Linked DNA regions of Actinokineospora alba. The protein of the gene in region 2 interacts with the protein of the main gene of each other region in a pairwise test. Links are inferred from orthologs where the notes say so. Each region holds a gene or a part of one and is shown on either strand. Other genes may lie near its edges.

What was found. Proteins that work in one complex are often made in the same cells at the same time.
Region 1: the proteins of C8E96_RS07845 (region 2) and C8E96_RS30615 interact in binary tests that used the Escherichia coli proteins (3 or more experiments, as listed by UniProt). The link is inferred for Actinokineospora alba from one-to-one orthologs.

Annotation. Positions count from the first base shown.
Region 1 is NZ_SNXU01000001.1:6,797,562-6,803,637, forward strand. The notes cover bases 2,478-5,429. They hold C8E96_RS30615 (primosomal protein N'), read right to left. Parts: upstream 4,995-5,429; coding sequence 2,961-4,994; downstream 2,478-2,960. Other genes in these bases: C8E96_RS30610 (hypothetical protein), read left to right, coding at 2,478-2,957; C8E96_RS30620 (DUF397 domain-containing protein), read right to left, coding at 5,025-5,195; C8E96_RS30625 (helix-turn-helix domain-containing protein), read right to left, coding at 5,202-5,429. Outside these bases: fmt (methionyl-tRNA formyltransferase), read right to left, coding at 1-470; def (peptide deformylase), read right to left, coding at 470-1,015; C8E96_RS30605 (RNA polymerase sigma factor), read left to right, coding at 1,159-1,713; more of C8E96_RS30610, read left to right, coding at 1,710-2,477; more of C8E96_RS30625, read right to left, coding at 5,430-6,035.
Region 2 is NZ_SNXU01000001.1:1,634,533-1,642,655, forward strand. Bases 2,792-5,727 are described here. They hold C8E96_RS07845 (single-stranded DNA-binding protein), read left to right. Parts: upstream 2,792-3,977; coding sequence 3,978-4,478; downstream 4,479-5,727. Other genes in these bases: C8E96_RS07835 (hypothetical protein), read left to right, coding at 2,792-3,584; rpsF (30S ribosomal protein S6), read left to right, coding at 3,668-3,958; rpsR (30S ribosomal protein S18), read left to right, coding at 4,538-4,786; rplI (50S ribosomal protein L9), read left to right, coding at 4,801-5,259; dnaB (replicative DNA helicase), read left to right, coding at 5,683-5,727. Also shown: C8E96_RS07820 (glycosyltransferase family 87 protein), read right to left, coding at 1-696; C8E96_RS07825 (deoxyribonuclease IV), read right to left, coding at 741-1,511; C8E96_RS07830 (hypothetical protein), read left to right, coding at 1,675-2,688; more of C8E96_RS07835, read left to right, coding at 2,748-2,791; more of dnaB, read left to right, coding at 5,728-8,123. UniProt on the Escherichia coli protein: Plays an important role in DNA replication, recombination and repair. Binds to ssDNA and to an array of partner proteins to recruit them to their sites of action during DNA metabolism. Acts as a sliding platform that migrates on DNA via reptation.

The sequences.
Region 1 (6,076 bases), 5.2 Mb from region 2 along the record:
CGGATCGGCTCGGTGAGCACACCGAAGACCGGACCCGCGTCGAGTTCCTTGACGATCTGGAACGTGCTGGCGCCGGTGATCTCGTCGCCGTGGTAGACCGCCGCCTGAACCGGGGCCGCGCCACGCCAGGCGGGCAGCACCGAGAAGTGCAGGTTCACCCAGCCGCAGCGGGGAATGTCCAAAGCGGACTGCGGCAGCATCGCGCCGTACGCCACGACGGGGCAGCAGTCCGGCTCGATCTCGCGCAGCCGCGTCTGGAAGGACTTGCTGGACGCCTTGACCGGGCTCAGCACCTCGATGCCGTGCTCATCGGCCAGCGCCGCGACCGGCGACCGGACCAGCTTGCGTCCGCGTCCGGCGGGCGCGTCCGGCCTGGTGACGACCGCGGCGACCTCATGGCGTCCGGACTCCAGCAGCGCCCGCAGCGACGGGACGGCGACCTCGGGCGTGCCCGCGAACACCAGCCGCATCAGTGGGCACCGAACAGCGGGTGCGGGCTCTGCTTGAGCGTGGGCACGGCGCCGTCGAACCAGTCGGCGTTGCGGATCTCGCGCATCGCGAGCTTGCGGGTGGCGTCGTCGAGCCGGTCGACGAACAGCACGCCGTCGAGGTGGTCGGTCTCGTGCTGGATGCAGCGGGCCAGCAGGTCGGTGCCCTCGATCTCGATGGGCTCGCCGTGCAGGTTGCACCCGCGCGCGACCACGTTGCTGTGGCGGCGGCAATCCCAGGAGAAGCCGGGGATGGACAGGCAGCCCTCGGGGCCCAGCTGGTAGTCCTCGCCGACCGAGGTCCACACCGGGTTGATCATGTGCCCAGCGAACCCGTCGCAGTGGTAGGTGAACACGCGCAGCCCGACCCCGAGCTGCGGCGCGGCGATCCCGGCACCGCCCTGGGACTCCATGGTGTCCCAGAGGTCCTTGACGAGGTTGTGCAGCTCTCGGTCGAAGTCGACCACCTCGGCCGCGGGCGTGCGCAGCACGGGATCCCCGAAGAGCCGGATCGGCTGAACGGTCACAAAGCTCCTTCGACGTGCGGGCGGTCGTCCCAGTGTATTCAGCTCCGATGCAACGCTTCACCCCGGAGCGGACACCTACCTTCGTGACTACCATCGCGCGATCAAGCTGGGGGGCGAGAGCGCTGGACGCATCCGACATCGCGGTGACCTCCGACAGCGACGCGGTCTTGTGGCGAAGAGCGGCCGAGGGCGACCGCTCCGCGTTCGGCCTGCTGTTCGAACGCCATGTCCAAGCCGTGTGGAACCACGCGTACCGGCTCACCGGGTCGTGGGCGCAGGCCGAGGACGTGACGTCGGCCGCGTTCATGACCGGCTGGTCGAGGCGCCGGGAGGTGACCCTGGTCCGGGACAGCGCGCTGCCCTGGTTCTACGCGGTCGTGGGCAACCTCGCGCGCACCGAGTTCCGGCGGTCGACCAGGTTCCTGCGGGCGGTGCGACGGGTGCCGGTCGAGGAGACCGCGGGCGACCATGCCGACGCCGTCGTCCAGCGGGTCGACGACGACCGGCGTACCAGGGAGGTCGCCGAAGCCGTGCGCTCGCTGCCGAAGGCGGAGCGGGAAGCGGTGGAGCTGTGTCTGTTGGGGGAAGTGTCGACCGCGGACGCGGCCGCGTTGCTCGGGGTCGCGGAGGTCAGCGTGCGATCGCGGCTGTCGCGGGCACGGGCCCGGCTGCGCACTGTGCTGGAGGAGAGGGCATGACCGAGGAGTGGAGGCCGTACGTCGCGCCCCCGCGGGATCTGCCGGACGACGTCCGCGACCGCATCCGGACCCGGGCGCTCGGCGAGGCGGCGGGGGGCAGGCGCCGCACACCGTTGGCCGTGGCGGCCGTCGTCGCACTGCTGGTGGCGGGCGGCTCGGCGGCGGTGGACTGGTTGGCCGGAGTAGAGCCACCCGCCAACGGCCTGCCGGGGCCGGAGGTCGACATGACCCGCGCGCAAACCGAGTTGGACCGCTGCTGGGCCGCCGTCGTGGACGCGGGCAAGGCCGCGCGATTCCCTCATCGGGCGACTTGGCGGCCGGTGATCGGCTGGCAGGTCGAAGGCCGGTGGATCTTGGCGGCCCGGTCTGGGGAGACGCCGATCTTCTGCGAGACGACCACGACGTCGGTGACAGTGGCGGACCCGAAAGCCTTGGCACCAGCCGCGTCGGGGACGGGGACGGCCGCGCTGCTGTTCACCCCGGCGGGCTCCGTCGCGGGGGTAGCGGACCCGACCTGGTCGACGCTGTTCGTCGACGCGGAATCCGGCGGCCCGACCGTGGGCCACGGCACGCAGGCCATGGTGAAGGACGGCATGTGGGTCGGGATGAATCCATTGAGCCAGGGTCCGATGAAGGTCTCCGCGACGGCCCCCATTGGGGACGGTGGCCCCCCGGAGGTCCGCAACCTGCCCACGCCCGCCGCTCCCGCGGTGTCCGTGGTGGATCGTCCCCTTCCGGCGGGCGAACGCGCCTCGTCGCAGGGCGCCTTCCTCGGCGAATGCCTGACGAAGTCGGAGACACCCGTGGTGGACCCCGACGCCTGGCAGCCGGGTGCGATGACGTCCGGTGGGGCGAAACGAACCGTCGTGGCGCGGCTTGGCGATCTGGTGGCGTCCTGCACCCGCGACTATGACGCGGGCACGGGTAGCCGCCGGTTCTCCTTCAGCGTCATCCATGAGGAGGTGATGCTCGCCCGGCCGATCCAGTTCGTCACGCTGGTCGAACCGGAGGCGGGTGAGAGCGCGTGGGCAATCGGGGCGGTCGAACCTGAGGTCTCGGGGATGAAGCTGACCATGAAACCCGGAGCGGAACCGATCTCGGTGCCGATCATCGGTTCGACGTTCGCGTTGCCGATCCCCCAAGAGCTGATGCCACAGGCATATGCAGTGCCAACGGGGGTTCAGGTCGTGGTGACCGATCGCAACGGCAAGGAGATTCACTCCGGGCAGTTGTTCCCGGGGTGACGGTCAGATCAGGTCGAGCGGGTCGAGTTGGACGCGCAGCGGGTCTGGTTCCTTGCGGGCGGTGCGGATGGCTTGGGCCTTGGCCAGGGCGGTGGCCAGGGCTCGGCCTTCGGCGCGGGTCACGCGGATCAGGGCGCGTTCGCGGGCCGCCTGGCCGTTGGCGTCCAGGTCGCCTAGCGGGACCGGGCCGAGGACTTCACCCGTCGGGGGCAGGGGGAGGTCGTCCAGGAATGCGGCGAGGGCGCTGGGGGTGCCGTCGACGGAGGCCATGCGGACGGCCGGGGGGAAGCCGAGTTCGGCGCGGGCGGCGAGTTCGCGGGACGCGTGCCAGACCGGGTCCCAGCGGACGAGGGCCTGGACGGTGGGGGCGGCCGAGTCGGCCATGACGACGACTCGGCCGCCGTCGCTTGCGGGCCTGACCAGCGCGGACGCGGTCATCCAGCGGCGGAGGGCTTCCTCGGTGGCGCGCAGGTCGGCGCGGTTGAGGAGGGCCCAGGCGTCGAGGAGGAGGGCGGCGCCGTAGCCGTGCTCGGCGACTGGTTCGGCGCCGGGGGTGGCGACGACCAGGGCGGGTTCGGGGCCGACTGCGGCGAGGACTTCTTGGCCGCCGGACGTGCGGACGGGGACGCCGGCGAAGGCTCGGCCCAGTTCCTCGGCGGTGCGTTTGGCGCCGATGACGACGGCGCGGAGTTTGCGGGAGCCGCAGGTGGGGCAGCGGTAGTTGGCGTCGGCGGCGGCGCACCAGCGGCAGGCGGGGGGTTTGTTCTCGCCCTGGCTCAGCGGGCCCGCGCAGCGCCGGCAGCGGGCCGGGGTGCGGCAGTCCTGGCAGGTCAGGGCCGGGACGTAGCCGCGGCGCGGGACCTGGACCAGGACGGGGTGGCCTGCCTTGAGGGCGGCTCGGGCCGCGTCGAAGGCGACGGAGGGGACGCGGGCGGTGCGGGCGGCCGGGTCGCGCGCGAGTTGGGTCTCGTGTTCGCCGATGGCGGTCACCCGTGGGGCGGCGTCGCGGATGGCGTCGCGGGTGGCGACGATCTCGGGGGCCCAGCCGGAGTCGACGAGGACCTGGGCCTCGGCGGTGCGGGCGAAACCGGCGACGAGCACGCTGGCCTTGCCGAGGGCGCCGCGCTGGATGAGGACGTCGCGGACGTGTGGGTAGGGCGAGCGCAGGTCGGAGTGCTGGTCGTCGCCGTCGTCCCAGACGACGAGGATGCCTGGCTTCTCGACCGGGGCGTAGGCACTGGCTCGGGTGCCGACCACGATCCGCGCGCGACCGCGCCGCAGGGAAAGCCAGGCCCGGTAGCGCTTCGCGGGACCTTGGTCGGCCGACAGCGCGACAACGGCGTCGGCTCCCGCGAGGGCCACGCAGGCGGCGTGGACGCGGGTGACATCGCGGTGGTCCGGCACGACGAGGACCGCGCCTCGGCCCGCGGAGGCGGCGGTGGCGGCGAGTTCGGCGAGGCGGGTGGGCCAGTCCTCCCCCGGCAGGGCCTGCCAGACGGCGTGGGCTTGCCTGCCGGTGCGGACGGCTTCGAGGAAGGCGGTGCCGCGCGGGTAGCGCGACCAGCCCGCCGGGTCGGGGACGGCGGGCGGTGGGGCGGGTTCGGCGGGGTCCTCGGCTTCGACCCGGCCGTGGCGGGGTGGGATGGCGAGGCGGAGGACGTCGATCATGGTGCCGCCGTAGCGGTCGGCGACGGCGCGGCAGAGGCGGGCGATCTCGGGGGCCAGGACCGGTTCGGGTGAGACGACTCGGTCGAGGAACTGGAGGGTGCCCGCGTGGTCGGACTCGGCGACCCGCTCGATCAGGAACCCGTCGACGAGTTGGCCCGCGAAGCGGACGCGGATTCGGCAGCCGGGGACGGCGTCGGCGTCGAGTTTGTCGGGGACGAGGTAGTCGTAGGTGCGGTCGAGGTGCGCGAGGGGCACGTCGACGTAGACCTTGGCGACGGGGAGATCGGGGGCGGGCTGTTGTTTGCCCTTCGGCGGGGCGGGTTTTTTGGGTGCGGCGACCTCGAACAGGGCGTCGGGGTCGGAGGTCATGTGCGCTGGTTTACCAGAGCGGACCGACGATCACTCGGTGCGGGCCAGCAGGTGCGGTGCCCAAGAGGAGGCGGGGAGGTGCAGAGTTCCCCCATCCGGGTTCTTGGAGTCGCGGAGGTGGACCTCGGTGGAATACGACACCTCGACGCAGTCATCCCCTACGGGGCTGCTGAAGGTCGACTTCCGCCACTCAGCGTGCATGCTGTTTCAGCTCCGTTCGTAATCGGCCGCCATCATCGCCAGGAAGTTCACCGAATCGGCGGAACTCAACGACAGCTTGGCCAGCATATCCGTCAGGCCATGGAACTCGTCGGTGTCTTCCTGCTCGTGCAGGAACCCCGAAGCGCCTTCGTGTTCCACGTAGACGATCGGCGGTTCCTTGGCGAACTCCAGCTTCGAGAAGTAGCCGGGGTTGCGATAGAGCCCGTGCCGGAAAGGGATTACGTGGATGGAGATATTCGGCAGCTTGGCTATATCCATGAGCCAACGCAACTGCTCGACCATCAGTTCCGGGCTGCCGCACGACCGGCGCAAGACGGCTTCATCGATGATGGCCGTATACGCCGGGGCTGCGAGTTTGGTCAGCACCGACTGGCGCTCCATGCGCCCAGTCAGGCGCACGGTCACCTCTTCTTCGCCCGGATCACCGAACGACAAGACCCTCCGCGCATAGCCGCGGGTCTGCAGGAGCCCCGGCACGTATGACGGAGCGAAGTTCACGATGGAGATCGCAGCGTCCTCGAAGATCGGCAAGGCGGGGCGATCGACCGGGAACCGCACCGCGAGCCAGTGCGGCGCCTGCAAGTCCTCCACCAAGCCCATGGTTCGCTTGCGGTCGGGACCGATCACCCCGTAGATCGCCAGCATGGCGGAGACTTCGGCGATGCTCGCGACTCGGCGGGCGTTCTCCGTGCGGTTCAGGGTGGCGATGGAGACGCCCAGCCGCGCTGCGGCTTGGCGAGTGGTGAGGCCCGCGCGCTCGCGCATGGTCGTCAGTTCGTTCCCCAGGGCGCGCATTCGGGCGGGCAGTCGTTCGCTCATGTGTTCATGAGATCAGCTTCCACCCAAGCCGCAACCGCCAC
Region 2 (8,123 bases):
CCCGCCGGTCAGGACATAGAGCATCAGCGGGAGAACGAAGATCGCCGGATACAGCTTGAACGCGAACCCGAGGCCGAGCAGCACCGCGCTGACCGACGCGCGCTGGATCAGCGGGCGGTCGACACCGCGCTTGCCCCAGCCGCGGTGCACGACGTAGACCGCCGCGACCGCGCACAGCACGACCGGGAGCTCCCAGTTGTGGAACGCGTAGAGCACCAGCGGCGGCGACAGCGCCCAGATCAGCGCCCGCCAGCGCGAGAGCCGCCCGAGCAGCCACGCCGTCGCCAGGCCGAAGGGGGCCATGAGCAGCGCGGACGCCAGCAGGAAGGCCGCGTCGGTGTCGGCGAACAGCGCTCCCGCCCAGATCATCAGCCCGGTGAGCACCGGGTACTCGACCGTGCCGCCGACCAGCTCGCCGTTCTCGTTGATCGACCCGTGCACGTACGGGAACACATGGCGGTCGACGTCGCGGCCGATCCAGAGGAACTGGATGTCGGAGTAGCAGACGTCGGCGTACTTGCGCTCGTGGAAGTCGGGCCCGCTGCGTCCCCAGTCGTCGAACTCGGGACCCGCACACCGGTCCTTGTTCGCGAAGCCCAGCAGCAGGGTGAACCCGCAGAGGAGCACGAGCAGGGCGAGTGACGCGCGACCGAGCCGGAGCACCGTCGACGAACGGTCCTGCGGTGCCTCGGGCACTGCGCTTTCCGCCTTCCCTGACACCGTCACCCCCGCGGGCACGCTCACCGGCCGAGCGCCTCGCGCAGGAACGCGATGTCCTCCGCCTGGCCGTCGGACGGGGTCTCGACCACCACCGGGGCGCCTGCCGCCGCGACCACGTCGACGAGTTGCTTGGCGTCGATCGTGCCAGTCTTGATGTTGGCGTGCCGGTCGCGGGTCGAGCCGAACTCGTCGCGGGAGCTGTTCAGGTGCACCAGGTCGATCCGCCCTGTGATTCGCATCACCCGATCGGTGATGTCGACCAGATCCTCGCCCGCCGCGAACGCGTGACAGGTGTCGAGGCAGAACCCGGCGCCGAACTCGCCGACCGCGTCCCACAGCCGGGCGAGCATGTCGAAGCGGCGCGCCATGGCGTTGTCGCCGCCCGCGGTGTTCTCGATCAGGATCGGCACCGCGAAACCGCCGTCGGCCTGCTGCCGCTCGAAGAACTTGCGCCAGTTGTCGATGCCGATCGCGGGATCTTCATCGGCGCCCAGATGACCGCCGTGGACGACCAGGCCCTTGGCTCCGACCTGGGCCGCGCCCTCCGCGTGCTGCACGACGAGCTTTCGCGACGGGATGCGAATACGATTGTTCGTCGAAGCGATGTTCACCCGATAAGGCGAATGGACGAACACCGTCAGATCGGACGCGAGCAACTCCGCGGTCTGCGGGTGGGGCTGCGGTGCCTTGAAGCTCTGCGGGTCGGACAGGAAGAACTGGACGACCTCGGCCTCGCGCTCGCGCGCTGCACCGACGGGGTCGTCGTCGCGGACATGGGCACCGATGCTCATGGATCGCGAGCGTAGTCGTCAGCACAGACAGACAGGACTCTCGGTGGCAAGCCGATGCCCGCCACGGGTGATTCGCACCTAATCGGGCCTGGTCGCCGTCACGATGAGGGGTTACCGTCGTTACTTTCACTGAAGCTACTTGTCGGTATCCGAAGGGGTGACCATGCGACGCCGCTACAAGACGTTCGCCACCGGCCTCGTTCTCGCCATCAGCGCGGCGACGGGGAGCCTGGTCATGTCGTCGGGCACCGCGGCCGCGGCCGACCCCATCGTGGTGGGCGACTGCTCAACCAGCGTTCAAGGCACACCTGGCACGCCTATCTCCCTGAGCCCGAGCGCCGTCCTCGATCCGGTGCTTTCCATCGTGCGGGCCGTGCCCCTCATCGGTGGCACCCTGGCGGGCGGCGTGAGCAGCGCGGTATCCGGCATGGGCAACATCCCCATCGGCACCGTCCCCAGCGCCAATTCAACCATCTCCGGTGCGACCATCGCGGCAGCGGCCACGCCGCGCATCCGCAGCGCCATCCAGGGCATTCCGCTGATCGGCGACGTGCTCAACGGCATCATGACCAAAGTTCAAGCCTCGTTGACCTCTGGCTGCGGGATTGTCGTCACCGTGGTGAATACGGCTGCTGCCCCCGTCCAGGAGGGCTCGAAGACCGTCGCGGGCGCCATCGAGAAGGGCGCGGCGGCACTGCCGCTGCCCGGCAACCCGACCAACCCGACGCAGCCCCCCGGCACCACCAACCCCGGCGCCCCCGGCGGCAGCGGTCCGGGCGGCACCAACGGCGGCGGCAACACCGGCGCGCTCCCCGGCTCGAACCAGTCCGTGATCGGCGGCGTCCCCAGCGGGGGCGGCATGTTCTTCAGCCCCAACTACAACTTCGGCCGCTCGCCGATGGCCGACTACTCGAACCTGCCGTTCGCCAAGGCCGGGCTGTTCGCCCCGTCGCCCGGCGTCCGGTACGGCGGCGGCGTCCCCGGCTACTCGCCGCAGTTCGGCATCCTCGGCACGAACAATGACACCGACGGCGTCCAGGCCGCGGGCCACGCCGACGCGCTCACCCCGGTGAGCGGCAACCGCATCGCGTTCCCGATCCTGCTCGCCGTGCTGGCGCTGTCCGGAGTGACCGCGGCACTGGTCCGCACCTGGGTTCTTCGTCGCATGACCGCGTGACTTGATCGCCGGTCTATCGTTCACCCGGTAGTGGCGTACGACACGAAAGGGTGCACCGGGTGCGGCGACTGATCTGCTCGGCTCTCGCATTGCTCGCCGCGGGTGCCGCGGTCTCACTCGGACCGGCGCAGGCCAGTGCGGCCCCCATCCCGTTCGTCGCCGTGGACTGCTCCCAGACCGTCATCGCCTTCAAGGGGCAGCCGGTCACGCTCGCTCGGCTCGCGGTCGCGGGACTGGTCAGCCAGGCGGTCCGCGAGACCGAGGGCCTGGGTGCCTTGCGCGGCACCTCGGTCGGCATCGCCTTCCCGCTCGGCGCGTCGATCCCCGTCGGTGAGGTCCCCGACGGCACCGGCGAGATCCCCGGGTCCGTGATCGCGGACGCCGTGGCGACCGTCGTGCGGCCGATGCGAGAACTGGTCCCGCATACCGACGCCGCGGTCGCGCGCGTCCACCAACTTGTCACTGAGAAGTGCGGCATGACAGTGCGCGCGCTCAACCCGTCCAAAACCGCTCCCGGCACCAAGCCTGGCGGCCCGGGCACCAACCCGCTCACCCCGAACGCGCAGCCCGTCGGCGGCTACACGGTTCCCGACCAGCTGCGGCTCTACGACGGCGCCGCGCTCGCCGGGGCCGCCAAGCGCGACTACGGGTCGATCCCGTTCGCCAAGGCGGGCTTGTTCGTGCCCTCGCCGAGCGCCCGCTACGGCAGCGTTCCCGGCTACAGCCCCGAGTTCGGGTTGCTGAGCGACACTGCCGACTTCCGCACCGCCGGTGACGCCCAGGCGCTCCCGGTGGGCGCGGGCAACACCGTCGGCCTGCCGATCCTGCTGGCCGTCCTCGCGTTGTCGGTGGTCACTGGTGCACTGGTCCGCACGTGGGTGCTGCGCAGGGCCTGACCGGCCGCTGTTACGCTCTGTCCGCAGACCCTCCTGCCACGGAACGTCCGTGGCCGCGAGTCCACAGGAGGTGAGTGGTCTTCATGCGTCATTACGAGGTTATGGTCATCCTCGACCCCACACTCGACGAGCGCACTGTCGCTCCGTCGCTCGACACGTTCCTCAACGTGATCCGCACGTCGGGCGGAAACGTCGAGAAGGTCGAAATCTGGGGCAAGCGCCGCCTGTCCTTCGAGATCAAGAAGCACGCCGAAGGCATCTACGCCGTGCTCGACATCATCTCGGAGCCCGCGGCCGTGAAGGAGCTGGACCGCCAGCTGTCCCTGCAGGAATCCGTGCTGCGGACCAAGGTCATGCGGCGCGAGAACGCCTGACGGGACAGGGAGGCAAACGATGGCTGGTGACACGACGATCACGGTGGTCGGAAATCTGACCGCCGATCCTGAATTGCGCTTCACCCCGTCGGGTGCTGCCGTGGCCAGCTTCACGGTCGCGTCCACCCCCCGCACGTTCGACAAGGCGAGCGGCGAGTGGAAAGACGGCGAAGCGCTCTTCCTGCGGTGCAACATCTGGCGACAGGCGGCCGAGAACGTGGCCGAGTCGCTGACCCGTGGTTCGCGGGTGATCGTGAGCGGACGGCTCAAGCAGCGGTCTTACGAGACCCGCGAGGGCGAGAAGCGCACGGTCATCGAGCTTGAGGTCGACGAGGTCGGCCCCTCGCTCAAGTACGCGACCGCCAAGGTCAACAAGGTCAGCCGAGGCACCGGTGGTGGCGGCGGTTACGGCGGCGGTGGCTCCGGCCAGTCCGCTCCGCCCGCTGACGACCCGTGGGGCTCCGCACCTCCGTCAGGCGGCGGTGGCGGCGGCGGCTTCAACGACGAGCCTCCTTTCTAAAGCGCACTGCACCGCGCTCACCCCAGACTCTTTCACTAGATAGAACCCAGGAGTAAGACGTGGCCAAGCCACCGATTCGCAAGCCCAAGAAGAAGGTCTGCGTGTTCTGCAAGGACGTGAAGAAGGACCGTCCGGTGAACATCGACTACAAGGACACCACGCTGCTGCGCAAGTACATCTCCGACCGCGGCAAGATCCGCGCGCGTCGGGTGACCGGCAACTGCAGCCAGCACCAGCGCGACGTCGCCATCGCGGTGAAGAACGCTCGCGAGGTCGCCCTGCTTCCCTACACCTCGACCGCTCGCTGATCAGGAGGAGACGCATCATGAAGCTCATCCTCACCACTGACGTGAGTGGACTTGGTGGCCCCGGCGACGCCGTCGAGGTCAAGGACGGCTACGGCCGCAACTACCTGCTGCCCAAGGGCTATGCCATCGTCGCCACCAAGGGCGCCGAGAAGCAGGTCCAGGTCATCCGCCGGGCCCAGGAGGCCAGCCGGATCCGCGACCTCGACCACGCCAAGGAGGTCAAGGGAGCGCTGACCGCACTGGGCAGCGTGCCGCTGGCCGCCAAGGCCGCGTCGAACTCGGGCAAGCTGTTCGGCTCGATCACCACGGCCGACATCGTCGCCGCCGTCAAGGCGGCCGGTGGCCCGGTGCTCGACAAGCGCGCGATCGACCTCGCAGGCCACATCAAGACGGTCGGCAAGCACTCGGTCAACGTGCGGCTCCACCCGGACGTCACTGCCGCCTTCACCGTCGAGGTGAACGCGGCGGGCTGACACCCCGTCCAACCGAAACCGCCCCTTCCGCCGCGAGCGGGAGGGGCGGTTTCGTGTCCGCACCCGCTGTCCCCAAGTTGTCCACAGGTCGTGTTCACCCACCGGGGTGACAGCCACGGCGACACGCCGAAGCGGCGATTAATCGCGACACGCCGGACGATCGTGGGAGAGTTTTCTCCACACCTTGTACACAGCCTCTGACCTGGGCGTTCTTATGAGACTGATGTAGTTGTCCCCAAGTTGTACACAGGTACGCGGGCAGCTGTACGCAGGTGGCTCAAACCATCCACAGGTTATCCACAGTTGTGTCCCCAAGGTCGTTTGCAAGCGGCCGATCGGGGGTTCTAGCGTCGGCCCGGCGGCACCGAAATGTCGCCGTGCCGACGTACCGTCGGACCGAACAGATGTACGAAGGAGGGCCGCGTGGCGCTGACCGATGACCGCTCTTTGCCGCCGATGCCGAGCGGCCCCGAGCACGGTCTCGACCGGCAGCCGCCGCAGGACCTCGCGGCCGAACAGAGCGTGCTCGGCGGCATGATGCTGTCCAAGGACGCCATCGCCGACGTGATCGAAGCCCTGCGCCCCGGCGACTTCTACCGCCCGGCGCACCAGATGATCTACGACTGCGTGCTCGACCTGTACGGCCGCGGCGAACCCGCCGACCCGATCATGGTCTCCGCCGAACTCGAACGCCGCGGCGAACTCCGCCGAGTCGGCGGTGCCCCGTACCTGCACACGTTGATCGCCACGGTCCCGACCGCGGCCAACGCCGGCTACTACGCGGAGATCGTCGCGGAGAAGGCGATCCTGCGCAGGCTCGTCGAAGCGGGAACCCGCATCGTCCAACTCGGCTACCAGGGCGCCGAGGGCGCCGACGTCACCGAGATCGTCGACCGCGCGCAGGCGTCGATCTACGAGGTCACCGAACGCAGCATGAGCGAGGACTACGTCGCGCTCGAGGAACTGCTGCAGCCCACCATGGACGAGATCGACGCCATCGCCTCCCGCGGCGGCAACTCCTTGGGCATCCCCACCGGCTTCGCCGACCTCGACGAGGTCACCAACGGCCTGCACCCCGGCCAGATGATCATCGTCGCGGCACGACCTGGTGTCGGCAAGGCGCTGGCCCTCGACACGCCACTGCCCACACCCACCGGCTGGACCACCATGGGCGAGGTCAAGGTCGGTGACGAGCTGATCGACGCCGATGGCAAAGCCACCCGGGTCGTCGGCGCGACCGACGTGATGGTCGGCCGCCCGTGTTTCGAGGTCGAGTTCAGCGATGGCACCGTGATCGTCGCGGACGCCGAACACGAGTGGCTGACCAGCACCCGCGCCTCCCGCCGGGCTGCCGCAGGCCCGTCCTCCGCGATTCGCACCACGGCCGAACTCGCCGCATCTGTCCGGTGCGAGACCAGTGATCGCCGAGCGAACCATGCCGTCGCTCTCACCGCGCCCTTGTCGCTCGCCGAAGCCGACCTGCCGGTTCCGCCCTATGTCTTGGGTGCGTGGCTGGGCGATGGCGACTCCGCCGGGGCCCGGTTCACCACGAATGATCCCGAGATCATCTGCCACATCGAGGCGACCGGGATCGAGGCCCACGAGTACGGCAACATGCGCTACCACCTGCGGCTTCCGACGCCGGAGCCAGTGGCGGCGAAATCGTGCGTCGTCTGCGGGGAGACGTTCGTGCCGCGAACAAGCGAGGTGAAGACGTGCGGGCGAAGCTGCGGGGGCAAGTCGCGCTTCGTGTCCGCGCCCGTTCCGCCGCCGCATTGCCGAGACTGCGGCAAGCCGTCGACAGGTGGGCGCCTCTGTCAGCCGTGCACTTGGGAACACGGGTCACTCCAGGCCATCCTGCGAACGACCGGCGTGTTGGGCGACAAGCACATCCCGGTGTCGTACCTGCGCGCTTCCGAATCGCAGCGCCGGGCGCTCCTAGCCGGTCTGCTCGACACCGACGGCACCGTCACGGCGACGGGTTCGGCGCAGATCTCCGTCACTGACCGAAGGCTCGCGTACGACATCCACGAGCTGATCATCGGCCTCGGCTACCGCTGCCGGATCCGGACCAAACGAGTCGCAGGACGAAACGAAGATCGTTCCACCGCTTACATCATGACGTTCACCCCGCAGGACCGCGTGTTCCGGCTCGAACGGAAGCACCTTCTGCACAAGGAACGCATGATGGACCGCCCGAGCCGTCCCGGCGTTCGGTACATCGTGGATGTCCGCCCGATCGCCTCAGTGCCGGTGCGGTGTGTCGAGGTGGACAACGCCGACCACCTGTATCTCGCGGGTCGATCGATGATCCCGACGCACAATTCGACCCTGGGTTTGGACTTCGCGCGTTCCTGCTCGATCAAGCACGGCATGAGCAGCGTCATCTTCTCCCTGGAAATGAGCAAGACCGAGATCGTCATGCGCATGCTCTCCGCCGAGGCGCGTATTCGGCTCGGGGATATGCGCGGTGGTCGGATGAGCGACGACGACTGGACGCGGCTCGCGCGGCGGATGAGTGAGATCAGTGAGGCGCCGATCTTTGTCGACGACTCGCCCAACATGACGATGATGGAGATCCGGGCGAAGGCTCGGCGGCTCAAGCAGCGGCATGACCTGAAGCTGGTCGTCGTCGACTATCTGCAGCTGATGACCTCCGGCAAGCGGGTCGAGTCGCGGCAGCAGGAAGTCTCCGAGTTCTCCCGGCAGCTCAAGCTGTTGGCCAAGGAGATCGAGGTGCCGGTGATCGCGATCAGTCAGCTGAACCGTGGTCCCGAACAGCGGACCGACAAGCGCCCGATGCTGTCGGACCTGCGTGAATCCGGCTCGCTGGAGCAGGACGCGGACATCGTGCTGCTGATCAA